Regions from separate parts of the Neobacillus sp. NPDC093127 genome, predicted to be linked through region 2. Evidence: predicted binding sites of a transcription regulator. Region 2 holds the regulator's gene; each other region holds the start of a gene.

Region 1 (10,300 bases), on a different contig from region 2:
AATAAAATAAATGGCAGAACAAAATTTTTGGATGGATTGACTGATTGATTATCTTGGTTTACCATATCTTTATCACCTCACCTATATGTATTTTACATCTATAAGTAATATTTTGTCAAGATATTCAATAAATATCATTTTAACAAGACTTTAGAGTTTACAATTTAGGAAACTTGGTAATAAACTATTAAAAATAAGAAGGTGGTGTAAAATGGAAAAGGCTAAAATAAGTAAGGCTGGAGTCCCATATTTGCATTTTGGTTCCGGTGAACCAGTGGTATTGATTCATGGTTTGGGCGAGGTAAAAGAAGGTTGGCAAAATCAATATGAATTGGCTGATCAGTATGAGTTGATTATTCCTGATTTACGGGGTCATGGTGCATGTACGAAAACAGATGGTATTTCTATTCAAAATTTTGCTGCTGATGTGATTAGCTTGTTGAAAGAGCTAGAAATTAGAAGCGTTCACATACTTGGTCTTTCAATGGGCGGTGCCGTTGCCCAGGAAATCTATCGACAAGCTCCCGATTTATGCCGTTCTCTTATGTTGATCAGCTCTTTTCACTATTTGCCAAATATTATTAAGGCATTATTATTAAAAAAACATAAAGCAAAGTTTGAAGCTCTTTCAGTAAAAGGAAAACAAATTGATTATCTTTCAAGGATGGCACTATTTTCTTGGAAGAAAGACACCGTTGAAAAGTTTGCTGACATTTTTAAACCTAAGCAGCAAATTTTTATTAAATCCTTTGAAGCATGTTTAGAGGTCAATAATTTAACATTATTACCAATGGTAAATATCCCAACCCTAATTATCGGTTCACAGTATGACTCCGTATTACCTGTCTGGATTCAAGCTCGTATGCACAAGCTGATTCCACACTCAGAATTTATAATTTTGAGGAATACCGGCCATATTGCCAAACTAGAAGCAAAAGACCGGTTTAACCAGCTGCTGCGGAAATTCCTCAATCAGCAAACACTCGCTTCATAATTTATTTTTAATGGGAAGGATGGCGGTCCTTCCCGTTAAAAATTTTATCTAAAAACACTCCATTTATCAGTCTACTTCATAGAATTTCTTCTGAATGGGCGGATAGCCATGGGTCCATAATTCCAGCGAAAGCTCCTGTCAATGCCAGCGATACATGGCCCCCTTCAAAAACCTTATATGTCTTATCTTCACTTGAAACCAGCTCCATGACAGGAAGACTTTGCTGCTCTAAAATAAGATTGTCGCGCGAACAAGAAAAGACGAAAAGCGGACACTTAATATTTTTCAATTCTACTTTCCTGCCGCCAATCAATAATTCTCCCTTTAGAAGTTTGTTATCTTTATAAAAGTCATTAAACAATTGTTTAAAGGCAGCTCCTGCAAACGTGGCCGTATCCTTTGTCCACTTGTCCATCCTGCGCCACTTTTCTACATATTTTTCATCATGTACCCGGGTAAACAGATTGATTTTCGGGCTTCCGTAAACGGGTGAGAGCATCCTAAACATCAAATACAGAAATTCTGATGGAATCGTTTCATGTGCGTCAGCAAACCGATCAAAACTAAGCTGGCCCTTTTGAATTCCTTCCAGCCACTTATCAGGCACGATACCGATACTAAAATCGATTGGAACAGCCGCAAGAACTAAATTCTTTATAGGCAGTTTAGTAATTGAAGTTAAAATGGCCGCAGTCGTACCTCCTAAGCAATATCCGGCCATTGTTATATCGTGTGCCTTGGAATGCCTTAATGCCCGTTTAACCGCATTTTCTAAATAATCAACTATATAATTATCTAGTGTAAGTTCCCTATCTTCAAGCCCAGGTGAACCCCAATCTAAAAGATAGACATCGTAGCCAAGTTCTGTAAGACCCCCAACCACACTACTCCCTTCACCTACGTCTAGAATGTAGACTTTATTCAATAGCGAATAGACTAAAAATATTGGAGTTTCATATCTTTTCTCTTTCGCAGGGTGAAACCACAAGGTTGTTTTATTCCTTTTCCAAACGCACTCTCTTGGTGTGGGCACGATATCGGGCTTTGGTTCAGTCATAATTTTATAAAGCTGATTCCACCGTTTAGCTTCTCTTTTTAACTGTGGACTCAGGTTAATTCCTAATGCATTAGTGCTCATTTACTTTACTCCTTTCAATGTTTTTTAGATGGGTCAGCTCCGGTGAGCACTAGTTCTTTCTTCTGCTTTTTTTCCTGTTCTTTCTTCTGTTTTGGTTTCTCTTTTTCGATAACGGTCTTCATAGCGGCAGCAGGCTCTGTCTGACTATCTGCCTTAAGGCTTTTAAGTCCGTCTATTTCCTTGCGTAATTCCTTGAGGTTTACTTGAATGATCTTCATATCGACAAGACCCTGGCGTATTTCCTGAAGGTCAGCTTTCATTATTTTGGTTTCCGAAACTTCTTGTGCGATAGTTTGAAATTCAGTCTGCAGCTGCTTGACAATTCGCACCATTTCTTGAAACATTTCTAAATTCCCTTTATTCGCCAAGTTAAGACCATCTTGTAAACTCCAAATTTGCTCTTCTAGATTGTCGATTTTTTCTTCTGCCTGTATCGACATTTTTGCTGCATTTGAAATATCTTTTTTGGTAGGAATATTCATTAAAGCCGCAATAATCTCTTGGTTTTTCCTAAATCTCTCCAGATAACGGGAATAGACATCAAGTCCGATATTGGCGGTTTGAACAAATTCCTTATTATCAGTCAACTTGTATAATAGACCATTTAATTGTTTCTCCCACATCTCACTAACAAGCTGTAAGCCTTCGAATGGATCAAATGTTTTTCCAGTAGACATGATGTAAGCCCCCCTTGGTTTTATGATTTTGTAAGTTCTTCAGCTTTTTCTAAATATTTATTAAGCGGGAACATCAAGGTTTTGATTTGTCTTGCAAACAGATTGACGAATCCTTTTTGATTTTCATAGACTAAATTTCCAGCCTGCTTAACGGTTTTAATATATTGCAACCTGCTTTTTTTCCGAAGCGCAATATATTGATCGATGATTTCAAGGTACTTATCCATTGTCAGGTTTTTTGATATGGTTTGACATGGTGCAGTAAGAATCGACATTGTTTTCTTTTGGAAGTGATCAATCTGGGCATTTATTTCCTCATAGGATTTAATCGGGAAGAAATGCTGAAGGCTGGTAGTTGACATTAAAAATTCTTCTCTGGCTGTTCTTTCCCATTCAGCAAATTCTTTATTAAATTGCTCAGCGATTTCTTTCATATTTCCCTGATTTCTCTTTACACTTTCAGCAAAGTACTTAGCTTCGTTCAGAAAAATCTCATCGCGGTAATCAGAGTGTTTTGCCCATTGGTCTAACTCGCCGAAAACATGCCCCCATAGAATATCTAAGCTGGTAAGCTGTTCTTCCCCTTCATTTTCAACTACTATGTTTTCAACTACTTCTTTTTCATTTTTGTCTTCCATATTATTTGCATCCCTTCAAAGGTAATATTGTCTCATTGTGCGCTTCGATGGTATCTAGTGATTTTCTATGAAGTTTTTTCTGTAGAGGGTGTAAACAACTTCTCGAGCTGCTTCTAGTGTGTGGTTGGAATAGATTCTGAATTTAAGCTTTAATTTTTTCTTCCTCTTTCCTGAGCATTCTCCTTAACAATTTACCAACTGAGGATTTAGGGAGATCATCCAGAATTTCGATTTCTCTCGGTACTTTATATGGAGCAAGATTAATTTTCGCAAAAGCGATTAGTTTGTCTGGTGCAATCGAGATACCTGCCTTAATCTTCACAAATGCTTTTACGGTTTCTCCGCGGTAAGTGTCAGGAATGCCAACAACGATTGCCTCTTCAACCCCTTCATGCTGGTACAATACTTCTTCAATCTCGCGAGGGTAAACGTTATAGCCGCTGGCAATGATCATAGCTTTCTTGCGATCCAAAATATAAAAATATCCATCTTCATCCATTTTGGCGATATCACCGGTAAAGAGCCAGCCATCTTTTAACACCATCTCGGTATCCCCAGGGCGTTTCCAATACCCCTTCATAACCTGAGGTCCGCGTAAGATTAACTCACCTGCTTCCCCGACAGGAACATCGACAAAGCCTTCAGCCGTTTCTGTTACAATTCTCGCTTCTGTTCCAGGTAAAGGAATCCCTACACTTCCTAATTTGCGCGGTAGAAATGGAGGTGTGGAGATAGCGGATGGAGCCGTCTCTGAAAGTCCGTAGCCGTCTGCTAATCGTTTCCCTACTCGCTTCTCAAAGAATTTAACCTGCTCGACTGGAAGTGGTGCACCACCGCTGCTCAAATAATAAATATCACCAATATTGCTCTCTTCTAAATCAGGGTGGCTATTCAAAGCGAATATCATCGTTGGAACAGCCGTCATTTGGAATGGCTTTTCCCGTTTGATAAGTTCTAGTACTTCATTAACATCAAAGCGAGGCAAGATAAGCTGGTTACAGCCAATTCTTATTCCAGATAGAGCATTACAAGAGAGTCCGTACACATGAAACATTGGCAGGACACTGACAATTTTAAAGTTTTCCGGTTTTTCTTCGACAGCATTATAGGTGAAGTCACATACCTGAATAATATTGGCCAAAAGGTTATGATGTGTCAGCATGACTCCTTTTGAAACCCCCGTTGTGCCGCCGGTGTATTGTAAAATTGCTACATCTTCATGAATATCTATCGGGATTTCAGGAAAACAATTGTCATGTGTTAGAAAATCTTCAAAATACAGGTCTCCATCGGCAAGTTCAACTCTTTTACCGCCAAAACCGACGACGATAACCTTCTTCAATGACGTTCTAGGTTGAACTTGCTTCACTCTAGGATAAAGTGCTTCAAAAACAACCATGTATTCAGCCTCAGAATCATTTAAGACATATTCAATTTCTCGTTCGACATACATTGGATTTACTTGCACAGCAATTCCGCCTAAGCGAAATGAGGCGAATAAACTAAATATATAATGCGGACAGTTAGGCAGCATAAGCGCCATCCTGTCACCCTTTTTAAATCCAACCCGATATAATGAAGCAGCGAGCCATTCAGCTATCATTCTGGTTTCTTTATAGCTCCATGACCTCCCGAAAAAGGTCAGTGCCGGCTTTTCATTATGAATATTGGCCGCCTGGTTCAATAGATCAAATAACGAATCATACTCAATTGAAACTTCTTTACTAATTCTGGGATCATAAAATTTTAACCATGGTTTTTTCTGATATTCCACATTTTTCCCCTCCTTATTTTTCCTTCAAATTCCAAACAATGAAAGCGTCACCTTTTTTATGTTGGAAATTTAAAAAAGATTTTTTTCTAAACCCCTTTATAAGCTTGGCGGAAAATTTCCACAAGTTCAGTTACCAGCGGCATTTTCGGATTGGCAATCGTATCTTGGTCGTCAAAGGCATGTTCCGCAAGGGTGTCGACCATGCTTTCGAATTCTATTTCATCGACACCATTCGCTTTGATGCTCATTGAAATATTTAGCTCCTTTGCAAGTTCAATAATCTTATCTATTAGGCTATTTATTCCTTCCTCTGTCGTACTTGCGGGCAAACCAAGCATTTTGGCGATTTCTGCATAGCGTTTGTCAGCAATGAAGTGCTCATATTTAGGGAAAGTCATAAATTTATTTGGTTTCATTGAGTTAAAGCGAATAACATGCGGCAGCAGGATTGCATTTGCACGTCCGTGCGGAATATTAAACTCAGCACCTAGAACATGGGCAAGGCTATGGTTTATCCCTAAGAAGGAATTAGCAAATGCCATCCCCGCAATCGTCGATGCGTTGTGCATCTTTTCACGCGCAAGCTCATCGCTGCCATCCTGATAAGCCCTTGGCAAAAATTCAAATACAAGCTGAATCGCTTTTAAAGCCAGACCATCGGTATAGTCATTCGCCAACACGGAAACGTACGCTTCAATTGCATGGGTTAAAACATCCATCCCAGTGTCAGCAGTAACAGATTTTGGGACTGTCATCACAAACTGCGGATCGACGATTGCTACATCTGGTGTCAGTTGAAAGTCAGCAAGCGGATACTTCCTACTTGCCTTTTTATCCGATATAACCGAGAAGGCTGTAACCTCTGATCCTGTTCCTGAAGTCGTCGGAATGGCAATGAAATTTGCCTTATTACGCAGGGCAGGAAATTTTACTACTCTCTTACTAGGGTCAAAGAATTTTTGCGTTAAGCTTTTAAAGTCGGTATCAGGGTGTTCGTAAAACAGCCACATCGCTTTTGCGGCATCTATGACCGAACCCCCGCCAAGGGCAATGATAAAGTCAGGCTGAAACTTTCTCATCCGTTCCGCCCCATTCATAACGGTTTCGATGCAAGGTTCAGGTTCAATATCAAAGAAAACCTCCGAATGGATGTGGTTTGGATTCTTTTTTAAATAATATTGGACTTTATCGACGTAGCCGTTTTTCATCGAGCTTCCGCTTGTAACAATAAACGCCCTTGAAATTTCAGGAATTGCAGCAAGAGTCTGAATCGAGTTTTTCTCAAAGAATACTTGTGAAGGGACTTTAAACCACTGAGTTATCGTTCTGCGTTTTGCTACTTTTTTGATATTAATTAAATTTACTGCTCCAACATTCTGTGACACTGAGTTCCCTCCATAAGTGCCGCACCCAATTGTTAAGGACGGTAAAGATGTGTTGTATATATCCCCAATTGCTCCATGGGTGGATGGTGTATTGACAATAATTCTTCCCGCTTTCATCCGTGCAGCGAAACTTTCAATCACATCCTGGTCAGTCGTATGGATGGCGGCTGAATGACCAAGACCTCCATATTCCAACGTTCCTTCAGCAATGAGGAGACCTTCAGCAAAACTATTAACCTTGTAACACGCTAAAATTGGGCTTAACTTTTCACACGATAACGGGTATTTCGGCCCTACTCCTTCTATTTCTGCGATTAAAATCTTCGTATTAACAGGCACATTTATCCCAGCCATTTTTGCAATTACAAACGCCGGTAAGCCGACAATCATAGGATTAAGGGAAGACGTTTTTGGGTCTATCGCAATTCCCTCTAGCATTTTCCGCTCTTCTTCGTTAAGGAAATAACAGTTGTTCATTACTAATTCATTTCTTACTTCTTGATAAATTTCGTTATCAATAATAAGAGCTTGTTCCGAAGCACAAATCATACCGTTATCAAATGTTTTCGATAATATAAGGTCGTTGACCGCGCGTTTAATATCGGCCGTTTTTTCAAAATAACAAGGCACGTTTCCGGCGCCTACGCCAAGTGCAGGTTTCCCGGAACTGTAAGCGGCCGTTACTAGGCTCGGCCCGCCAGTTGCAAGTATGAGCGAAATCTTCGGATGTTTCATTAAGGCTTGAAATGCTTCATGGGATGGAATTTCAATCCATTGGATGCAGTTCTCAGGAGCACCAGCCTTTACAGCAGTTTCTCTAAGCAGCTTGGCAGTAATCACGCAGCATTTTTGAGCATATTTAGGAAAGGCAAAGATGATTGGATTTCTCGTTTTAAGTGAAATCAAAGATTTAAAGATGACGGTGGAAGTCGGGTTGGTAATTGGGATGACTCCGGCAATGACACCTACTGGCTCGGCCATTTCAACCATACCCTCACTCTCATTTTCACTTATTACTCCAACCGTTTTCATATCCCTGATGTTGTTATAAATACACTCTGTAGCAAACATATTTTTGAAAACTTTATCCTCATATACGCCTCTTTTGGTTTCTTCAACTGCAAGCTTTGCTAGCTCCCTATGATTTTCAAGAGCAGATAATGCGACTTGCTTAACAATTTCGTCTACCATTTCTTGGTTGTAGCAACGGAATTCCCCTAAAGCCATTGCTCCGTTTTTCGCTAAAACATCAATCATTGCAGCGATATTTAGGTTCTCTTGTAAGACTCTTTCCTTTACTGCCATCGAACATCCCTCCAGGACCATCAATCTTTTATTAAAAGCCCACTACACTTTTTTCCTTCACTCCTTTTCTAATTCTGGGTAAAATATATCATGTAAACTATTCCAGAAATTGTCGAATTCTGCGCATAAATGAATGAATAACCATTCATTTATGAAAAGTTCATTGAATGTTCATACTTTTTATTAACAACAAAAACCCACAACCTCTATTGATTAAGAGTTTGTGGGTTTAAAAAGCTTTATCAGCCGGTATTGCGTAATCCCGCGGATATGCCGCTAATTGTAAGCAATACTTCGGTAAGAAGTTCATCATTTGGCACATCTTGTTTGCGCAATTCTTTAATTAGCTCTACCTGCAAAAAATTTAACGGGTCAACATACGGATTTCGGCGATACACGGATTCTTGGATATTTGGGGTATGATCAAGTAATTCATTATCGCCTGTAATCATAAGTAAAATAGCTTTTGTTTTTTCATACTCTTCGAGAATATTATTAAATATCCTTTCAGCGATTGCGGCATCCTCAACAAGTGTTAAATATTCTTTTGCCGTTGTTATATCTGCCTTCATTAATGCCATCTGAAGATTATCAATTGTCGATTGAAAGAACGGCCACTTCACATACATTTGCTGCAGGAGCTGCAAATGTTGTTCCCCTTTCGAAGCAAAACTTGCTAGGCCTGTACCAGCAGCATACCAAGCTGGAAGCAGCTGGCGGCTTTGTGTCCAAGCAAATACCCATGGAATTGCTCTTAAGTCTTCAAATCGGCCGCGATTTTTCCGGCTCATCGGTCGTGAGCCAATGTTTAAGTCACCTAATTCCCTTAAGGGTGTTGCTTCCGTAAAGTAGGTAAGGAAATCCGGGTCTCCAAACACAAGCGATTGGTATTTAGCCAACGCAGCACTAGAAATTTCCTCAATTGCCTCTTCCCAATCCGGTTCACGCAGCTGCCCATGTGCTGGTTCTTTAGAGACATGTGCTGCCGCCAGGAGCAAGGTTGATGTCGCCTGCTCCAAGCTGCGATAAGCGATATCCTCAAGCAAGTAACGGGAGGATAACACTTCACCCTGTTCGGTAATTTTGACTCCATCTCCAATTGTTTCCGCTGGTTGGGATAAGATACTTTTATTTAATGGACCGCCGCCCCGTCCCAATGAACCGCCCCGGCCATGGAAGAACTTCAGACCAATCTGATACCTATTCGCCATTTCGTGAATTTCAATTTGCGCTTTGTACAACTTCCAGTTAGCAGTTAACGTCCCGCCGTCTTTACTTCCGTCCGAATAACCAAGCATAATTTCCTGCTGGTCGCCCAGTATTTGTAAATGATTGCGGTAAACCGGCATCTCGAAAAGTGTTTCCATGATTTTTGGACCCGCGCTTAAATCATCAATTGTTTCCAGTAATGGCGCAACATGTAAATGACTTTCCAATATTCCATTTGCATGGAGCCGATAGAGGCCGGCTTCTTTTGCTAAAACGAGCACCTCTAACAGGTCGCTTGGCGATTTTGTCATACTGACAAGATACACAGAAATCGACCGTTTTCCGAATTCATCATGCGCCTTCTTTATCATTTGGAACACTTTAATCATTTCCTGTGTTTCTTCCGAGTAATCCTCATCTAACAATAGGAGAGGACGAGGGTCCAAGAGGATTTTTTGCAAAATCTCCATTTTTTCCTCTTCAGAAAGCAGGGCATAATTTTCAGAAATACGGACTTTACGCAGTATTTCTGTGATTGCTGCCTCATGCTCACCGCTATGGTTGCGGATATCCAGTGTGGCTAAGTGAAATCCAAATAGCTGGACTTGACGAATCAGCTTTTGAATCGTTTTTAGTTCATGGGCAGCTGGGTGATGTTGATTTAAGCTTCTATTAATGATGGATAAATCTTCTAATAATTCTTCAGCAGATTGATAGCCTAAGTCTGATTTTCCTACTTGTTTTACCCGCTCAATCATTATGGCAAAAGCACGGCGATAAACTTCTGTTTTTACTGGCCATTTTTTCTCTTCTGGTAAAAATAAATCCTCTTGGCTATTAAGATAGAAAAGAAGCTCCTCACTAACCTCAACCCTTGTTGTTGAATGGCTATATCGTTTCATTAAATCAACTAAAACATTTTTATATTTTTTAAGAACGAGCCTTCTTTGCCGTTCTAATGTTTCCCATGTCACATTATGGGTTACATTTGGATTCCCATCACGATCGCCGCCAATCCATGAACCAAAACGAAGGAAATTAGGAACATCCCACGAAGAGTGCGAATAATTTTTTTCAAGACAATTGGCTACTTCTTGATGAATTTCCGGTAGAACATCAAAAAGGGTTTGGTCAAAATAATAAAGTCCGTTACGGACCTCGTCCAAAACGGTCGGCTTAT
Region 2 (10,300 bases):
AAGAAATCAGCGAAACTGTCCTATAGGAGCGGCCTATGGGACAAATTCACCAAAGAAATCAGCGAAACTGTCCTATAGGAGCGGCCTATGGGACAATAACGACGAAGATACACCCCACAATAAAAAGCTCGTTCCTATACCACCAGGGCCCCTTTTTCCATTATTTCAAAGCATCCCCCCGATGGATCACCATTCGTTCTTTCCCCAGGATAAAGATAAACAGAAATGCCAATACTGCGGGGACGAGGGCCCAGGTAAAGGTGTGGACGATTGAACTTGATAAGGCGTCCGTTATTTTCGTTAAGATTTGCGGCGGGATATGGCTTCTTGCTTCTTCCGACAATAAAGCACGCGAATCCCCAAAAGATTGCCCCTTCGGCATTGGCCCCATCCCAGAGAATAATTCTTCTAGTTTCCCGGTAAACTTACTTCTCTGAATCGTACCAAAGATTGTAATCCCCACGGTCATTCCCAGCGAACGAATAAAATTACTCGTGGAAGTCGCCGAACCCCTTTGCTCCATGCCAAATGGATGAATGGCGGCCATACTTAAGACTGAAAAAGAAAATCCTACTCCAAGACCAATAACAATCATGTAAAGCGTTAAGAACAGCCTGCTTGTATCCGGTGTGATGGTGCTTAATAACAAGAATCCAATAATCAAAATCACACCAGATAAAAACATAATGTTCCGGTAGCTCATTTTTGTCGTCAAAAACCCGCCGACCTGTGCCGTAACAACGGAGCCGAGCATCATCGGCAATAAAATCAGCCCCGAATTGGTGGCACTGCCGCCATATACCCCTTGAACAAAAATCGGAATATAAACCGCTGCGGCCATAAATGCTGCCCCGTAAAACAAACCAACAATCGTACTACCGGCAAAAAGCTGATTCTTAAACATCGAAAACGAAATAATCGGGTCCTTTACTTTCGTCTCAACCAATAAGAAGATGAGAAAAAGAACCGCAAATCCCGCGAATAGGCTTAAAATGACCGTAGAATCCGAGTCATATTTCTGTCCGCCAAGTTCTAGGGCAAACATTAAACATACAACGGCACCCACTAAGGTAACTGCCCCCCACCAATCAATTGCTTGCTTTTTGTGAATCGGTGATTCCTTGTAGGAGAAGACAATAAAAATCAGTGATAAAATCCCGAGCGGCAAATTAATATAGAAAATCCAATGCCAGCTGATATGGTCAGTAATAAACGCTCCGAGCAATGGACCAAATATACTCGACAGCCCAAACACAGCCCCGAATAAGCCGCCCATTTTTCCGCGTTTTTCCGGCGGAAAGAGATCAAACATAATCGTAAACGCGATTGGAACAAGCGCGCCGCCGCCGACTCCTTGTATCGCCCTGTAGATACTTAATTGCGTAATTGTTTCGGCTGTACCACACAATACGGAACCTGCCATAAACAAAATTAATCCAAAGATAAAGAACCGCTTCCGGCCGTACATATCCGATAGTTTTCCGAATATCGGCATTCCGGCCATTTCCGCCACCATATAGGCGGAAACCACCCAAACAAAACTCTCAAGCCCTCCGAGGTCACCGACAATCGTCCCCATCGCCGTAACGACTATCGTGTTATCCATTGAAGCCATCAATATCCCCAGTAATAACCCAGCAACAACCAATCCTAACTTGCTTTCCTTCGTTACCATCCCATTCTCCTTTAAATTTGTGTCTTGGTTTTTATCGTTGCTGAAGGGTCTTGCGTTAACTCATTGGTATACTCAACCAACCCTATTTGGCAGCCAGGGCCAATTTTGACTATTTTGCCACGAACGATATCTGCCTTTGTATTTTCAAGGTAGATGTCGTCCCCTTCAATTACTTTGGCAGTAAGGAATCCTGCATCTTTTCCAAACGGAAGCAGCGAATTCTTCTTCCTTTTCACCGTGATTTTCCCGCCGCCAATTTCCTCAGCACAGCTCTCTCCAAATTTTAATGAAACTTTAATCGTTTCCGCCGTTAAAAGTCCTTTGATTTCAAACCCGCCGCTGGAATCGAACGTCTCATATTCCACATCGCCATTAACCGCGATACTCCCTTTAATGGTCGCTTCATCTCCACTAAGTCTTTCGCCGACTTCCAACATTCCGAGAATCTTTACTTTTTTCAATTGGGCACGGGTTCCAACCTTCATCGTCCCCATGACAAGCGCTTGGCCAGCCTCCACATTCCCTTTAAAATCTGCCTCCCCTATGATTTTCACGGAGTCAGCAGTAACATTTTCGACCGCTTCACTCGTTCCATAGACATGAAAGAAGGAACATTCAACATCATTCACAATTGTCCCCTCTCCTCTAATGCTGATTTTATCGTAATGGCCGCCTGGATAACTTCCTGAACCATTAATAATTAGATTTCCACTTTTCTCCATCAACTTCTCCCCCTATTAAGCCTTTTTTGACTCACCAACAACGGCATTTTTATCCTGCGAAAATTCTTCTGTGTATTCGACTACGCCAATGTGACAATTAGCCCCAATCTTGACCTGATTGCCTCGGACCACTTTTGCGATCGTATTTTCAAGTTCAATGATGTCCCCTTCAACTAAGTCCGTTTCCAGCTGCGTTTTAAGAAAAGGCTTGAATAACGTGCCGATGAACGACCCTTTTTGTTGTTTTACGGTGATTGACTGTCCGCCAATTTCTTTTGCCTTACATTCTCCGTATATCTCAATATCTACTTGATCGGCATTTAACAATCCGCCAATCGTAAAGCGACATTTTCCTGTAAAAATTTCAGCTTCACAATCTTCACCCACCGCTAAAATCCCATGAAGGTTTATTTCCTCACATTTCACTTTGCCGCCAACAGAGGCTTTACCTGAAACCTGTAAATGTTTTGAATATAGGTTTTTCTCAATTTTTGCTGTTCCTTCAACTGTAACCTGTTCGCTATCGATGGTTCCTTTAAAACTCGCATTCCCACTTACTTTCGCTGTATTTGCTAGCACATCGCCTTTAACCGTTCCTGAACCATTGCATTCAAAGTCACTGCACTCCAAATTGCTGTTAACCGTTCCACGTCCATTCAAGGTAACCAGCTGGAATTTTCCGCCATTAGATGCCCCAATCCCATTAATGATCAAATCTCCTCTATTTTTTAATTCCATTGCCATTCTCCTTTATAATAATTTCGACTTAATCTCTTCCATACATGTCATCAGTGACAGCAACACTACCATTTTGGTTCCCGGTTCTAAATAAACGGCTTCTGCATTTATTAATAATAGACACGAAGATACTCCAAGCTTTCGGGTAATCACCAATTCACAGCTTTTTTGCTTGATAAGCGGTGCATGATTCTTTAATACTTGTAAGACCATTTTCCCTTCATCCAAATTAATTTCACCTGACTGAAGCAGCTTTTCTAACACATAAACTTCAAGAATTCTTGGAAAGTTAAATGTAAAACCGCTCTGATCATTCTCTAGGTAAAAATTCATCACTGCAGCAGAAACAATGTTACGTTTGATTAATTCATCCTTTTCCAATTGCAAATCACTAATATTCGGAGAAAACATATCGGCCAGTGCATCTAACGAAAGATTTTCCTTCATTGTTTGGATTTTATCGATTCTTTCTAAAATTTTTTCTTTTGGAAAAAAGGTTTCCTGACCGGTAAACGTCGACTTTCGAATAAACCATTCTTCAGGAATCAAATCCTTTCGTTTCCATCTATATAGCTGCCCGTACGAAATCCCTGCAAGATCTAATAAGTCCTTCTTAGAAATTAACTCCTCGCTCATTTTTGAAAACCCCTTTCTGTTTTATAATGTAACATAACACTGTTACGCAAGTAAAGTAAAAAAATAAAAAAGGGCCATTCACGAGATGATGCTCGCAAAAAAGCCCTTTTACCATTATTCTTCTATCTCGACAGTTGGATAGTGCTTTAAAAAATATATCAGTGATTGCAGTTCTACTGCTAAATCGATATGATGGACCCGAATGGACGGAGGGACATTTAATCGTGCCGGTGTAAAATTTAATATCCCTCTCACATCAGCCTTCACAAGTCGATCGGTAATCTGCTGAGCGACCGGCGCAGGAACGGTAAGAATCGCTACCGATATATTTTCATTGGCAAGGACGGTCTCCAATTCATCGAGATGGTAGACCGGTACCTCACGAATCATCGTTCCCATTTTATTCGGATCGACATCAAAGGCAAATTCTATTTTTGTGTTATTGTTTTTTAAAAAATTATAGTTTAAAAAGGCGGTACCAAGATTACCGACCCCAATTAAGGCCACCTTTGTTAGTTCATCTTGATCTAAGGTTTTGCGGAAGAAGGTTAATAAGTAATTAACGTTATAGCCGTAGCCCTTTTTCCCCAAAGCCCCGAAATAGGAAAAATCCCTGCGAATGGTTGCCGAGTCCACTTTCACTGCTTCGCTCAGTTCTGCAGAAGAAACCCTTTGTTTACCGGAAGAATGAAGGTTTTTTAAAAATCGATAGTAGAGGGGCAGCCGTTTTGCTGTCGCCTGTGGTATTTTCATTGTTTCATTACCCATAATCTCCCACACCCCTTGGATGATTTAGTTAAATTTTATCGGTTCGTTTATAATCCCCGTTTTTACCGCCCGTTTTTTCGACTAAATACGTCGGTCCGATTACCATGCCCTTGTCCACTGCTTTACACATATCATAAACGGTTAAGGCACAAGCTGAAGCTGCTGTTAACGCTTCCATTTCCACACCCGTGTTCCCTTTTGTTTTTACCGCTGCCGCAATATGTAGGTGATAGTTGTCTAGGTGGTCCGCTTCCCATGAGAAAGAAATATTCACACCTGTAAGCGGAATCGGATGACACATCGGAATCAAATCCCATGTTTTTTTCGCCGCCATTACCGCAGCAACCTGGGCAACAGCTAACACATCGCCCTTTTTCATTTCATTATTGGTTATCTTTTCATAAATCTCTTTACTTACAGTTATGCTGGAATGGGCAAGAGCGGTCCGTGCTGTTTCTGGTTTATCGCTGACATCGACCATTTTCGCCCTGCCTTCTTCATTAAAATGTGTAAAATCTGCCATATAAATAATCCTCCTCTCAAATCATACACTATTTTTCCGGTAATGTGTGTGAAACTTTGAACTAGTTGAGACATTTTTTTTCGTTGAAAGATACCCGCTCTTCAAGCCCTTTATTGCCGACACTCTAGTAATACGGTACACTATTTGTATGGAAAAGGGGCGGAGCGCCGCAAAAATTTATCAGATTATCAGATTTAGGTGAAAAAAAATTTTTTGTTACTTTGAATAGATGAAGCTTAGCTTTGCTCACACCGCCTTTATTGGCAGGAATGATTCTCTGAATAAGTTTCCATAGTAAATGATGGTGTGGAACGCCATATTGGTTTTGTATAAGAGGTGAATGAAAATGATTTTACTGCAGGTCAATCAACTACAAAAATATTATGGTGCTGACCTTATTTTATCGAATATTAAGCTGGAATTACAAACGCGAGACCGCGTGGCACTTGTTGGCCGCAATGGTGCAGGCAAATCGACGCTATTAAAGATCATTGCCGGTCACTTGTCACATGATGGCGGGGATATTATTAAGCCAAAAGAAGTGACTATCGGTTATTTAGCGCAAAATACCGGATTAGAATCGAATTTGTCCATTTGGGAAGAAATGTTGACCGTCTTCGAACCGCTTCAAATGATGGAAAAATCGCTGCGCAGGCTTGAAGAACAGATGGCGGACCCCAATGTGTTTGAATACAATGAAAGATATGAACGAGTTCTTAAAGAATATGACCAGCTTCAGGTGAAATTTAAGGAGACTGGCGGGTATCAATACGAAGCAGATATTCGCTCCGTGCTCCATGGGTTAAATTTCCACGAAAGCGCGCTTGCGATTTCAAGTTTAAGCGGCGGACAGAAAACCCGTCTTGCTTTAGGAAAATTACTATTAACTAAACCTGATATCTTAATTTTGGACGAGCCTACCAATCATCTCGACATCGAAACTCTTTCCTGGCTTGAGCAATACTTACAGAGTTATGATGGCGCCATTTTGATTGTCTCTCATGACCGTTATTTTTTAGATAAAGTAGTCACTCAAGTTTACGAAGTATCGCGCAAACAAATCGCGCGGTTTACGGGCAACTATAGTTCTTACCTTGACCAAAAAGCGGCCAATTATGAGCGTGAAATGAAGCTTTATGAAAAACAGCAGCAGGAGGTTGCGGATCTCCAGGACTTTATCCAGAAGAACTTAGCACGGGCCTCGACGACTAAACGAGCGCAAAGCCGCCGGAAAAAACTTGAGAAAATGGAGATAATCGACCGACCATTAGGCGGTGAAAAGTCCGCTTCGTTCTCATTTGAAATCGAGAGACAAAGCGGAAATGATGTTTTGGCTGTGGATTCGCTTGCCGTTGGTTACGGCAATGAAAAGATTTCTGAGGACATCAGCTTTCGTGCCTATAAAGGCGAAAGTATTGCCCTTGTCGGACCAAATGGAATCGGCAAATCTACGCTGCTAAAAACAATTATTAAAAGACTGCCTGCGCTTGCCGGAACGATTCAATATGGAACAAACCTTACGATTGGGTATTACGACCAGGAACAAGCCGAGTTAACCTCCAATAAACGAGTGTTGAATGAACTCTGGGATGATTACCCGTTAAAAAATGAAAAGGAAATCCGGACGGTCCTCGGGAATTTCCTATTTTCCGGCGATGATGTGCTGAAAATAGTCTCAACCTTAAGCGGCGGTGAAAAGGCCCGGCTTGCACTTGCTAAACTGATGCTTGAGAAAGCAAATGTGTTAATTCTAGACGAACCTACTAACCATTTAGACCTTGATAGCAAAGAGGTACTGGAGAATGCCTTAATCGATTATCCAGGCACCATTTTGTTTGTCTCACATGATCGCTATTTCATTAACCGGATTGCGACAAAGGTACTGGAACTGAGCGTGAATGGAAGCAGCGAATATCTTGGGGATTATGATTATTATTTAGAAAAAAAACTGGAGCAAAAAGAACTTGAAGCACTGGCGCTGGAAGCTCTAGCTACAAAGGCAGCCGATTCCGCAACCTACGATAAAAATAGTTATCAACAGGATAAGGAAAGTAAAAAGCTTGAACGGCAGCGTAAAAGAAAATTGGATGAAATTGAGCAGCAAATCGAAGTGCTTGAAGAACAAATTAGCGATTACGAGCAGCAATTATGCGCACCAGAGATCTTTCAAGACCACGAGAAAGTGTTGGAAATCAATCTAAAAAGCGAAAAGGCGAAGACCGAGCTCGAGCAATTAATGGAGGAATGGGCGGAGTTAGCGGAATAATGGTTGAAACCGGGCTGGATGCCCGGTTTTTTGCTGTTGTAAAAATTTTATTAACAAATTTTAATGAGATATTAACAAATTTTTAAGAAACCCTTCGCTTTTCCACAACTTTATTCACACTTTAAACAGAATAATTTCGGGAGGTTTTTATACTTTTCCACATTATCCACAATAAGCAACGTTTTTATCCACATTACCCACATAATCCACAGGCTTATCCACATTTATTACTTTTCCTATCTTTTTTATAAAATCTTATCCACAAAGGAAGTAAATGGTGTTACTGATTGTGTCCGCACGCCCTTTTCCATAAAAAAAACTCTTCTTATTCAGAAGAGTTGGCTAATCATTATAGATTTCAATATCCAGTCCGGGATTCGCATTTAGGGAAAGCCCTGCCCTGATCCCTTTTTCAAACATCACACTTCCGGCAGCGGCAATCATCGCAGCATTATCGGTACACAAGGATAATGGCGGAATCACCAATTCTACCTTGTCATGATCAGCGAACGCCTTTTCTAATGCCGCCCTGAGGCCTTTATTGGCAGCCACACCACCAGCGACTAATACTTGGTTCACACCATACTCAGCTACCGCTCTTTCGGTCTTCTTAACTAATACCTCAATCACACTTGCTTGAAAGCTGGCGGCAAGGTCCTCAGGTGCTATCGATTCGCCGCGCTGCTCGGCATTGTGAACGGTATTAATGACAGCTGACTTTAAACCGCTAAAACTAAAATCATAAGAGCCTTCCTCTAACCATGCTCGAGGTAAATCAATCGTCGGGCTTCCCTCCTGTGCCAAACGATCAATATGCGGGCCGCCTGGATATGGCATATTCAAGGTCCTTGCCACCTTGTCATAGGCCTCTCCTGCTGCATCATCCCTCGTTTCACCGATCACTTCGAAATGGCCGTGCTCTTTCATATAAACAAGCTCGGTATGCCCCCCTGAGACAACTAGTGCTATCAGCGGAAACTTCAACTCCGTTATCAGCCTGTTCGCGTAAATATGCCCGGCAATATGATGAACCGGAACTAGTGGTTTGTTATGAGCAAAGGCTAACGCTTTGGCAGCATTTACTCCTATTAAAAGGGCACCAACCAATCCCGGTCCTTCAGTAACAGCTATAGCATCAAGCTCAGCAAAGGTTAGCTTCGCTTGATTTAATGCTTCTTCAATGACAATTGTTATTTGTTCTACATGATGGCGTGAAGCAATTTCAGGCACTACCCCGCCAAAACGTTTATGGCTCTCAATTTGTGATGCCACTACATTAGCCGCAATTTCACGGCCATTTTTAATAATTGCGACTGCTGTTTCATCGCAACTTGTTTCAATTCCTAATATCCACTGGTCTCTATTCATAAATTCACCCACATGACTAACCCATCTTCCTGGTTATCCGCATAATAATTTTTCCTAATCCCGCCATTTTGGAAGCCTAGTTTACGATAAAGGGATTGCGCTCTATGATTGGTTACCCTTACTTCAAGGGTCATGGTTCTTGCCCCCTTCGCTTTGGCAACGGTCATAAGTTTTACCATTAAGGCTTCCCCAAGCCTTCTTCCTCTATATTCCGGCAAAATGGCCACATTCGTTACGTGAGCCTCATCAATGACAAGCCACGTTCCACAATAACCGATGATTTTGTTATCTTCCTCCAAAACGATATAGACAGCAAACTTGTTATTGTACAATTCATTATAAAATGCCTCTCGGCTCCAAGGCGTAGTAAATGAGGCATGCTCCACTTCTACTATCTGATCTATATCCTCTTCCCTCATATAACGAAACACGTAAGAATCTACCATTTCTCTCTTATCCTATCCATTTGAAATTTTCCCTTTTGCCTCTAACCACTTTGCTTCCGCTTCAGCTAAACGAATATAATTCGGAACAAAGGAATGTATATCTTCCCCTTGTTTATCACTGCCTAACAATGCAAGTTCCGCCGGACGAGGGTTATGTTCCGTGATACCAGCAAAAGTTGCTTTCGACCCGAGCAGCTCTTCAATTTTTGCCCGGTGGATTTGCAAGTCATTCCCGACAAATAAAATGGGCTTAGTCGCTTCAGCTAATTTTGCTGCCCAGTCGACTAAAAGTATCAACTGATCCGGCTCTTCATTTACAAGCTTTCCATTTGCAAATTGATAAAGGCCAGTATAAACTTGCCCCCTTCTTGCATCAAATAAAGGAGATATATAGCCATCAAAGTATCTTCCCGTTCCAGCTGCTAAAATTTCTAGACTCGAAATCCCAACAAGCGGAATTTGTAATGTCCAAGCCAATGTTTTGGCAATCGTGACACCAATTCTAACTCCTGTATAGGAGCCTGGGCCTTTTGCCACGACAATCTTCGTTAAATCAGCCGGCACCCTTTCGCAATCCTTCATAAGGGTCTCGATAGCCGGCATAATTCGAACGGAGTGATTCTTTTTTAGATTCGTAATATACTCGCCAAGAACCTGATTATCTTCTAACAGCGCTACCCCTAAACAATAGTTAGAAGTATCAATCGCTAATATGGTCATCGAAAAATCTCCTTACATAGGTGCTCATATCTTTCGCCCTTTGGCGTTAACACCATTTTCCTTTTATCTCCTTCACTGCGGTACAAGAAAATAGTCAGCCTTTCAGATGGAAGCTGCTCTTCAATTAAATGGGCCCATTCCACTACTGTAACTCCATCACCTTCAAAGTATTCATCAAACCCAAGGTCTTCAAAAGCATCAGCTACGCGGTATACGTCCATATGATACAAGGGCAGCTTTCCTCTGTACTCTTTAATGATGGTAAATGTCGGGCTATTAACTGTTTTCTTAATTTCCAACCCTTTGGCCAACCCTTTAGTAAAGGTTGTTTTCCCTGCACCTAAGTCCCCCTCAAGCGCAATGACATCACCTGGTTTTAAAAATCCAGCTAATTTTGCTGCGAATTGCGAGGTTTCTTCTGAATTCGTTGTATCCAGT
Region 3 (10,300 bases), on a different contig from region 2:
TCGCTAAAATGAAAAAACACTTCCTAAACATCCGCTTTATTGCCGGATTGATTATTGCACATGCACTGATATTCTTTTCCTTTCATGATAAAGCAATCTTTTGGTATATCTTTACTGGATCATTGCTCGTACTAATAGCATTTGCGATGTTTCAAGGTGATGTTGATGATGAGGCACCCTTTTTCCAATATATTTTCCTGGGAGCAATCAGCGGACTCTTGATATATTTTGTCTTTTGGCTGGGATTTCAAGCCATCCACAATCTTCATCTTCCGTTTGAAAAAGACATAAAAAAACTGTACCGCTGGTATGAACCAAAACTGTTTTGGCAGTATATTGCACTAGTTTTGGTTGCTGCGCCTGGAGAAGAACTTTTTTGGCGGGGGTTTATCCAAAAAAGTCTATTAGCTCACTTTAAACCGATTGTCAGCATTGGAATAGCCGCGTTATTATTCGCCTCAGTCCATATCTATTCAGGCTCATTTTTACTAGTCGCTGCTGCCTTAATTTCAGGTTTTTTCTGGGGTTTACTTTATTATTGGAAAAAGAGTATGCCGCTCGTCATTGTTTCACATATCGTCTTTGATATTATGATTTTTATCTTCTTACCGTTAAAATAGAAAAAAGCAGCTGATAACTCTTCAGCTGCTTTCTTAATTTCTCTTACTTGGTGAAAATGGTTTCATCCACAATAAAATAAAAAACGACATACAAATATAGCCGAACAATGGATATAGGTAGGAAAGGAGCGTACTATAATTCACAAGGCTTATCAGGTAAGAGACGGCAAAAATAGCAGTAACCGATACCATTGTCGAAACCGGAATAAGCTGCTGCAGCTGCCTATCAAGGCCAAAGACATTTCCAATCACAGAAGTAAAAATCTCCCCATAAATAACAAGAACAAAAATCCAATAAAAGAATGGAGCCAGGTTTTTCATAATAATGGCCATTGGAATATCATACAATTCTAAATTCGGAAGCATTATTAACGTAAAATGACTACCGATTAAAATCAGTGTTAATGCCAGTCCGCCAAGGATTCCCCCCCATTTGATTGTCCAGTCATCCTTAACCTCTGTGGCAACCGGTACTAATACTGCCTGGGCTAAGCCAAGATTCAATGCTGCATAAGAAAAAGGAGCAATCACACTCTTCCAGCCATCCGGAGCATGGGGAATATACAAAAATTGTTCTAAAAAGTTCGGCATTTGCACGGATAAAAACATCAAGATTAAACTGAAGGTAATCATCAATGGAACAACAAATGTATTAACAGCAAACAGACCTTTTGTTCCGACAAGCATCACAAGATAAGAAAGAAAAATCGTTAGAAAAACGCCAATATTTCTTGGCAGCCCTAACTGTTCCTCAAACACCGCTCCCGCTCCGGCAAGCATTACTGCGCTAACCCCAAGAAGCATTAACAGCATAAATATATTAATGACACTGCCTGCCCATTTTCCAAACAGGTACTCATTAAAGTCTTGATAGGATTTTGCCTCGATTTGAGCCGCCATTCTCATCATTTTCGATCCAATCATTACAAAGAGATAACCGCTCATTAATATACTAATAAAGCCAAAGAAACCGAATCGCGAAAAAAATTCAACGATTTCTTTTCCTGTGGCGAATCCTGCTCCCACAACAGTTCCTACATAAACTGCCGCAATTTGAAAGGCTTGATTCCAATTCCTGTTCACACCATCTCCCCCTTATCATCAATATATGACCATGGGGACAAACAAAGACGAGCTTTTTTTCCTTAATTAGTAAGCATTCCCATAGTCAAAAAACTTGAAAGTCAAAAAAGGTCAGAGTATACTATGGTTCATAAGGTCAAATATAGTCAAAGTCAAATATCAATAACTAGGAGGTTATTTTATGATGCTTTGTCAACGATGCAATCAAAATCAAGCTCATGTTCAATTAACCGTGAACGTGAACGGGAAGCGAAATGATATGAAACTCTGCCATGAGTGTTATACAAAAGAAAAGCAAGCATTAGGCGCAGGCTTTGGCATGAAACTGAACCCATTTCAAGGATTCCCACTTGAAGATTTCTTAATGAATAAAAACTATTCAGAGGGTCAAAACCTGGCTAATCAATTCGCTCCGCAAAATCAGCGTAAAACGGCACACGGAGGTTTTATTGACCAATTCGGCCGGAACTTAACTCAATTAGCTAATGCAGGCTTAATTGACCCGGTAATTGGACGTGACGAGGAAGTCAATCGCGTCATTGAAATCCTAAATCGACGAAACAAAAATAATCCCGTACTAATCGGTGAACCAGGTGTCGGAAAAACAGCTATTGCCGAAGGGCTTGCCCAAAAAATTGCTGAAGGAGATGTCCCTGGCAAACTGCGGAATAAAGAAGTTTATTTATTAGATGTTGCATCACTTGTTGCCAATACCGGCATTCGTGGGCAATTTGAGGAACGCATGAAACAATTAATTACTGAGGTACAGGAGCGTAAGAATGTGATCCTGTTCATTGATGAAATTCATCTGCTTGTTGGAGCTGGTTCCGCAGAAGGTTCCATGGATGCCGGCAACATCTTAAAGCCTGCACTTGCCCGCGGTGAATTGCAGTTAGTCGGTGCCACAACCTTAAAGGAATACAGGCAAATTGAAAAGGATGCCGCCTTAGAACGCCGCTTCCAGCCAGTACACGTCCAAGAACCAACTGCTGGCGCTGCGATTGAAATCTTAAAAGGCATTCAGAAGAAATACGAGGATTATCACGATGTCATTTATACAGATGAAGCAATCCTGGCTTGTGTAAACCTATCACAGCGCTATATTCAAGACCGTTTCCTGCCGGACAAAGCGATTGACTTACTTGATGAAGCAGGTTCAAAATTGAATCTTACTGCTGATAACAAAAGTAATGAGCAGATTGAAGCTCGCCTAAAAGAAATTGCAGCTGCTAAGGAAGAAGTACTAAAAAATGAAGAGTATGAAAAGGCAGCAAAGCTGCGTGATGAAGAAGCAAAACTTGAGAAGTCTTTAAATCATGTTCCAAGTTCGGAGAGACCAATTGTAACGATTAACCATATTCAAGAAATCATTGAACAAAAAACCGGAATTCCGGTTGGTAAACTACAGCAAGACGAACAGCTTAGAATGAAATATTTAGAAGAAAACTTAAACAAAAAGGTCATCGGGCAAGAAAAAGCTGTCCAAAAAATTTCAAAAGCGATCCGCCGCAGCCGTGCCGGCTTAAAAGCAAAGAATCGTCCAATCGGCTCATTCTTATTTGTCGGCCCGACAGGTGTCGGAAAAACCGAGTTATCGAAAACACTAGCGGAAGAATTATTTGGGACAAAGGATTCGATGATTCGCCTTGATATGAGCGAATACATGGAAAAGCACAGTGTCGCTAAATTAATTGGTTCTCCTCCCGGCTATATTGGACATGATGAGGCAGGTCAACTTACTGAAAAAGTTCGTCGGAACCCTTATAGCATTATTTTACTGGACGAAATTGAAAAGGCTCATCCTGACGTCCAGCATATGTTCCTGCAAATCCTCGAAGACGGTCGTCTCACGGATAGTCAGGGAAGAATTGTAAGCTTTAAGGATACGGTCATCATTATGACCAGCAATGCCGGCATTGCCCACAAACCAGTTCACGTTGGCTTTGGAATAAGCGAAGCAGTTGAGGAAGCAAGTATTCTCGATTCGCTCGGCAGCTTCTTTAAGCCAGAATTTTTAAATCGTTTTGATAGTATTATTGAATTTAACTCACTCGCTAAAGATCATATTTTATATATTGTTGATTTAATGTTAGCTGATTTATATGAAACATTAGCAGAACAAAACATTGAATTAACAATCACAGCGGATGCAAAAGAAAAACTAGCTGAGCTTGGTTACCACCCTGCCTTTGGCGCACGTCCTCTTCGCAGAGTAATCCAAGAACAGCTTGAAGATAAAATTGCTGACTTCATTTTAGACCAGCCAGATACAAAAAAACTAGCCGCTATAGTTGAAGACGGGGAATTAAAAGTTGTTTCAGAAATTGCAGTAACTGTTAAGTGATAATAAAGCGAAGCCACTAATGAAGCGGCTTCGCTTTTATTTTTAAGGCTGTGTTAAAAGTGAATGTTGATTTCCGTTCCAGGCGCTTCGCTTTCCGCGGGGCGGGCGGTGAGCCTCCTCGGCGCTAAAGCGCCTGCGGGGTCTCGCCTGTCCCGCTGCTCCCGCAGGAGTCTCGCGCCTTCCACTCCAATCAACATTGTGATCAAAATCAACAATATTCTTTAACACAGCCATTTTTTATTAGAGCCTTTTATCATCCACAGAATTTAGCCAATTCTCAATTTCACCCACCACTGATTCGACACAGCCATCTTCAAATGGCGAAATTAAATTGGCAGCCGCAGCAAGTTTGGTAAACGACATGCTGCCGCCAAGCTTACACAGCTTGACGTAATCTGCCCAAGCTTCTTCTTGATTCTCTCTTGAACGCTTCCAGAATTGGAAGGCGCAAATTTGCGCAAGCGTGTAATCAATATAATAAAACGGCGAATTATATATATGTCCCTGGCGTTGCCAGAAGCCGCCATTTTCTAAATATTCATTGCCATCATAATCTTTATGCGGCATATATTTTTTCTCAATTTCACGCCATTGAAGCTTGCGCTCTTCCGGAGAAGCTGTTGGATTTTCATAAACCCAGTGCTGGAATTCATCAGCTGAAACCCCATATGGCAAGAAAAGAAGCGCATCACTTAAGTGTGAAAACTTATATTTATCTGTATCCTCTTGAAAGAAAAGCTCCATCCATGGCCACGTAAAAAACTCCATACTCATGGAATGGATTTCACATGCTTCGTAGGTTGGCCAATAATATTCCGGAATTTCAAAATGACGGCTGGAATAAACCTGGAAGGCATGGCCCGCTTCATGTGTCAATACATCGATATCCCCTGAAGTTCCATTGAAGTTGGAAAAGATAAACGGCGCTTTATAGTTCTCAATATACGAACAATATCCACCGCCGGCTTTCCCTTTCTTGGCAACGAGATCCATAAGGTTATTTTCCTGCATAAACCGGAAAAAGTCTCCCGTTTCCTTTGAAAGATCTTCATACATTTTTTGTCCGTTTTCAATAATCCATTCTGGACTTCCCTTTGGGGTCGCATTACCAGTCTGAAAAACGAAGCCTTCATCATAATAATTTAATTGGTCAAGGCCTAATCGTTCGCGTTGACGAGTTTTAAGTTTTGTCGCAATTGGGACAATAAAATCCTTCACCTGCTGGCGGAAATTAGCGACCATTTCTGCGTTATAATCGGTTCGCATCATTCGGTAATAACCAAGTTCAACAAAATTTTCAAACCCTAATTTTTCGGCTATTTCCGTTCTTACTTTGACAAGCTCATCATAAATTCGATCAAGCTCTGCTTCATGCTCAGCGAAGAAACCAAATTTCGCCTCACTTGCCCGCTTGCGCATTTCTCTGTCAGTCGATTCGATGAACGGATCGATTTGTGCAAGTGTTCGTTCTTCTCCTTCAAAGTCTATTTTCGCTGCAGCAATCAGCTTCGTATATTCTGTTGATAACCGATTTTCCTTTTGCAATAACGGAACGATTTCCGGTTTAAACGTCTTAAGCTGTCCTTCGGCTAGTGCGAAAAGCTGCTTTCCCCACTTTTTTTCTAACTCATTGCGGAATTTTGAATCAACCAATGCTTGATAATAGTTGGTCACTAACCCTTCAACCTCAGGCTGGAGTTCATCCATATAATCTTGTTCTGCTTTATAAAACTCGTCGTTCGTATCAATCGAATGACGGATATAGCAAAGGTTAAACATAGTGCCAAGGTCATTTCTAAACTCATTTACCAAATTCATTGCCTTACTTTGTTCCTCAACGGTGGCAGAATTCTTGAATTCTTCAATTGCCGCGTTAAACTTTGTTGTGATGTCAGTAAGATTTGGCCGTTCATATGTATAATTTTCAAATTTCATTTATCTCTCTCCTATAGTAAAAATTTTTTTAATATTCCAACCCCTTTTATTATACACTATCGACTACTATTCATTACAAAAAAAAATACGACCATTGGCCGTATTAAAATTTCCCCGCAGGCAGACCTAGTTTTTTCAATAGGTCAATTGCTTCCGTTTTCTCCGAATCTGAGAGGCTCGACATTAACCTATCGATTTGCGCTGCATGCTCCGGAAAAATATCCTGAATAAACTTTTTTCCCTCGTCCGTAATTTGAGCGTACGTTACCCTTCGGTCGCTTGGACAGGCGACTCTTTTCAACAATCCCTTTTGTTCGAGCTTATCGACCACGTAAGTAATGCTTCCGCTCGCAAGCAATATTTTTCCGCCAATTTGCTGCATCGGCTGATCACCTTTATGATAAAGCAGTTCTAAAACAGCAAATTCAGTAGGATTTAACCCACTTCCCTGAATAACCTTATTTACGTGTTCATTAATGGCTTTATAAGCTCTTGAAAGGACAATATATAGCTTCAATGATTTAGCAATTGCATCATTTTCCATACAAAACTCATCCTTTTAGGTTTAAATAATCATAATCTAGTTTACGCTAAATTATCTCGATTTCAAACTTATTATAAAAAAAATATGGATTATTGTCAATTTATCTTAAAAAAACAGGAATATTTTATTTTAACGTTTTATTCTAATCAGTTGAAATTTAAATATTTCGAAATTAGAAACAAATATTTCATATTTTAGTCATTCAGTAGTAAGATATGGATAGAAAAATATTTAGCTATTTTAATAAAGAAGGGATTATTTATGACTCAACAAGCCGTAATACCTGCGAAAGTCCCAAAAGCTTCTGAATCAACTATGTTTAAAATACTTTTTATCATTGGACTGTGCCATTTATTGAATGATGCCATTCAAGCTGTTATACCCGCCATGTTTCCAATTTTAGAAAAGTCAATGGGTTTAAGCTTCACTCAGCTTGGAATCATTGCCTTTTCCTTAAATATGGTTTCATCCGTCATGCAGCCAATGGTTGGGATGTTAACAGACAAAAAACCAATGCCCTATGCCCTGCCAATCGGGCTCACTTTTACTTTATTCGGGATCCTTGGATTAGGGTTTGCTTCGAGTTTCGGAATGATTGTCTTGTCAGTCCTTTTCATTGGGCTCGGTTCTGCGGTATTTCATCCGGAAGGTTCTAGGGTGGCTTACATGGCTGCTGGAAACCGCAGGGGACTTGCACAATCCATTTATCAAGTGGGAGGCAATACCGGCCAGGCATTAGCCCCAGTAATTACCGCACTCGTATTGGTCCCACTAGGACAAATTGGCGCATCCTGGTTTACGTTAGTTGCTGGACTCGCGGTCATTTTATTAATTTATATTGCTAATTGGTATAAACAGAGATTGATCGCTTTTCCAAAACCAGCGAGGAAAAAGAATGCTAGCTTAGAACAGAAAAAAGGTTTGTCCAGAGAGGTAAAAAGTACCTTAGGTTTAATTCTTTTACTTATTTTTGCAAGAACTTGGTACACATCTGGAATGACCAATTTTTATACATTTTTTGCTATAAAAGAATATTCACTTACAATTAAAGAATCTCAGGCCTTCTTATTCGCATTTTTAGTCTCTGGGGCAATTGGCACATTCTTTGGCGGTCCACTTTCAGACCGATTTGGAAAGAAAAAGATCATATCCTTTTCGATGTTAGCGACCCTCCCTTTTTCGATTCTAATCCCTTATGTTTCACCAACCGTGGCCTTTATCTTCCTTATCCTTACTGGATTTATTTTAATGACCAGTTTTTCAGTTACGGTTGTGTATGCCCAGGAATTAGTGCCAGGGAAAATTGGAACAATGTCCGGGTTGACTGTCGGGCTTGCGTTTGGCATGGGAGCAATAGGCTCAGTCGGTCTCGGGTATATTGCTGACTGGATTGGTTTACAGTCGATGATCACCTGGCTCGGGGTGCTGCCGCTGCTCGGTCTAATCGCCTTCCTCCTTCCTTCTGATCAAAAGGTTTGGGAGTGGAATCAAATAAAATAAGGATGACCCCCGGGGGCCATCCTTATTTTATTTCTTGGATTTTACGTAATAATTCCGCCTTTTCTTCATCTGTTAGCATTCTTTCTGCCATAGGGAATAACACATTTTCCTCTTTGGAGAAATGCTCGGTTAAGATAAAGTAGGCATTTTGTATTAATTCGGCTGATTTCTTTTTTTCATCAACCGCCCCTTGGGCAACTTCCGCTGTTGCTAAGAAAGCTCCAATATTTGCTTTCGCTTGATCATGTTCATATTCCATAACCGCAATCGGTCCAGAAGTGGTACCGATATATACACCCATCATTGGGAAAAGAACACCCTCTTCTCTTTCGGAATGCGGGTCAAGAGCTGCCTTAAATGCTTTGACCTTGGTAATTAATTCTTTAAAGTTATTTTTCACATCGATTTCTTGATCAATTTGTTGTGTTAGGCCATATAATTCTTCTAATTGTCCTAATAATGGAGGATGTTCACTTTTTAATTGTTTTAGCCCTTCACTTAATTCAGCTTGAGGCATACCCCCAAAACCACTCATGCAGCCACTCATCATCATTCACCTCATACATCATTTAATGCCTCAAGTATAAAAGGAACCATCATTTAATGTAGTGACATAGGTCACATCCATCGAATGTGTGCTACTAATTTGTCCAAATTATGAAAGCGCTTAAACTTTTTTGAAAAGTTTTAACATTTATCACTCAAAAATGTTTAAAAGTTTCATATAATATAGATAAACCATTTAAGGGAGGGCAAAAACATGAAAACCCCAAATTATCATGACTTTTATCCGAAGGAATTAATTGCAATTGGTGCAGATGATTTAATAACACTAAAAGAATCCGATACTTACAATCCATATTCACCTTCTACCCATTGGCTCATTGCTGTTGAAGGGGTGCAGCTCCCACAGCCAAAAATTTATTATCACTGGAAAGTAAGTGTTTATCCCGCTAACAGTGAAGGCGATTTTAATTGGCAAAAGCCATATTATTGTTCAGCACCTATGAAATTAATCGATCATGCAATTACACTTGCTTCGTCATTAGCAGCATCAAGCATAAAAGATGAACTTACCTCAGCAGCCCTATTAGAAAAAATAAGCTAAACTCCTAAAATACTTACCCACTGCTTCACCTTCTTTTTACCCTCACTTGTGAAAAAACCTACATATAGTGGTATTATTCTTTTAAAAAAAGTGCTGCTCGCATGGTAAGCAGCACTTTTTTAATTAAGCTAACCGGAAGACAATCCCATGTCCGCCTTTAGGATATTCCCATTTAATATTCTGATACGGGCAGCCAATCCGGCAGCTGCCGCATTCGTGGCAGCCTTCGTAGCCTACCTGCATCCGTGTTCCTTCCCACTTATAAACCTCGGCAGGGCAAAATACTGTACAAATTTTATCGGGACATTGTGTCATGCAAACATCATGATCAAGCACGGTCAAATGGGACTTTGTATCACACTTAAACCTGAGAAGATACTGTTTTTCCTCGATATTCTTCGTTGACATTATTTCACCGCCTTCCAAGCACGATATAAATCTTGCAATACTCGAAGCGTTCCTTTTTCTGCTGTTACACTCTTCATGATTTGTTTTTGCTTTTCGCGTTTTGGCGTTCCATCAACGGTAAAGAATTTACTCATTGCTTTATTCATCATCGGCACGTAGTCGTTAAAGTATTGTGGATACTTCTCAAACGTATGGGCTGCATCTTTATACTTCTCTAAGTCTTTCATTATAAAGCTATCAAAAAGCTTCTCACGATAGATATTTAAACTTGATTCGCTAAAGTCTTCCCGATGTTTAGCCTCAAGGATTGATTCGGCAGCTAAAAGGCCAGAGTACATCGCCATGTTCGAACCTTCACGATGGATGGCGTTAACAAGCTGGGCAGCATCGCCAATAATAATAACACCATTGCCAGCCACCTTCGGAACCGAACGGTAACCGCCTTCTGGAATCAAGTGGGCAAGATACTCTGCTGATTCCCCGCCCGCAATCAACGGTTTGACCATTGGGTGATTTTTCAAGTAATCAAGGAGCTCATATGGCTTTAATTTCGCTTTAATCATACTTGAAAGGGTTGTTCCTACCCCGATATTCAAGCTTTCCTTATTCGTGTACAGGAAGGCGGTACCAAGATTTCCTTTTGTTGAATCACCAAAAATCTCAATCGTACAACCTTGATTATCTTCTACGTTAAAGCGGTCATTAATTTTTTCTTTTGGCAGATTAATAACTTCCATAACCGTTAAGGCTACTTCATC

What was found. The regulator Rex, encoded in region 2, represses fermentation and respiration genes when NADH is low (regulators of the CRP and FNR family bind a similar motif). The targets are predictions, from matches to a motif close to TTGTGAAATATTTCACAA.
Region 1: adhE (bifunctional acetaldehyde-CoA/alcohol dehydrogenase) is a predicted target of Rex. The motif match lies at 8,002-8,019, and genes of this name have one in related genera.
Region 3: ACIQCO_RS03050 (hemerythrin domain-containing protein) is a predicted target of Rex. The motif match lies at 8,633-8,650, and genes of this name have one in related genera.

The regions. Positions count from the first base shown of each region.
Region 1 is NZ_JBIVOP010000001.1:650,351-660,650, forward strand. Features, by position in the region: gene phaQ (poly-beta-hydroxybutyrate-responsive repressor) at 1-65, opposite strand, end outside; gene ACIQCO_RS03250 (alpha/beta fold hydrolase) at 212-994, shown strand; gene ACIQCO_RS03255 (alpha/beta fold hydrolase) at 1,071-2,132, opposite strand; gene ACIQCO_RS03260 (polyhydroxyalkanoate biosynthesis repressor PhaR) at 2,147-2,809, opposite strand; gene ACIQCO_RS03265 (hypothetical protein) at 2,830-3,447, opposite strand; gene ACIQCO_RS03270 (long-chain-fatty-acid--CoA ligase) at 3,590-5,221, opposite strand; gene adhE (bifunctional acetaldehyde-CoA/alcohol dehydrogenase) at 5,308-7,911, opposite strand; gene ppc (phosphoenolpyruvate carboxylase) at 8,154-10,300, opposite strand, start outside.
Region 2 is NZ_JBIVOP010000022.1:682-10,981, reverse strand. Features, by position in the region: gene ACIQCO_RS22950 (hypothetical protein) at 1-26, shown strand, start outside; gene ACIQCO_RS22945 (MDR family MFS transporter) at 161-1,675, opposite strand; gene ACIQCO_RS22940 (cytoplasmic protein) at 1,687-2,397, opposite strand; gene ACIQCO_RS22935 (polymer-forming cytoskeletal protein) at 2,413-3,135, opposite strand; gene ACIQCO_RS22930 (YhbD family protein) at 3,148-3,771, opposite strand; gene ACIQCO_RS22925 (redox-sensing transcriptional repressor Rex) at 3,886-4,539, opposite strand; gene moaC (cyclic pyranopterin monophosphate synthase MoaC) at 4,568-5,062, opposite strand; gene ACIQCO_RS22915 (ABC-F family ATP-binding cassette domain-containing protein) at 5,409-7,328, shown strand; gene tsaD (tRNA (adenosine(37)-N6)-threonylcarbamoyltransferase complex transferase subunit TsaD) at 7,671-8,696, opposite strand; gene rimI (ribosomal protein S18-alanine N-acetyltransferase) at 8,693-9,142, opposite strand; gene tsaB (tRNA (adenosine(37)-N6)-threonylcarbamoyltransferase complex dimerization subunit type 1 TsaB) at 9,155-9,862, opposite strand; gene tsaE (tRNA (adenosine(37)-N6)-threonylcarbamoyltransferase complex ATPase subunit type 1 TsaE) at 9,859-10,300, opposite strand, start outside.
Region 3 is NZ_JBIVOP010000001.1:605,973-616,272, forward strand. Features, by position in the region: gene ACIQCO_RS03020 (CPBP family intramembrane glutamic endopeptidase) at 9-620, shown strand; gene ACIQCO_RS03025 (YkvI family membrane protein) at 654-1,703, opposite strand; gene ACIQCO_RS03030 (ATP-dependent Clp protease ATP-binding subunit) at 1,888-4,047, shown strand; gene ACIQCO_RS03035 (M3 family oligoendopeptidase) at 4,288-5,982, opposite strand; gene ACIQCO_RS03040 (MarR family winged helix-turn-helix transcriptional regulator) at 6,086-6,526, opposite strand; gene ACIQCO_RS03045 (MFS transporter) at 6,788-8,026, shown strand; gene ACIQCO_RS03050 (hemerythrin domain-containing protein) at 8,049-8,561, opposite strand; gene ACIQCO_RS03055 (hypothetical protein) at 8,787-9,134, shown strand; gene ACIQCO_RS03060 (ferredoxin family protein) at 9,258-9,542, opposite strand; gene ACIQCO_RS03065 (FAD-dependent oxidoreductase) at 9,542-10,300, opposite strand, start outside.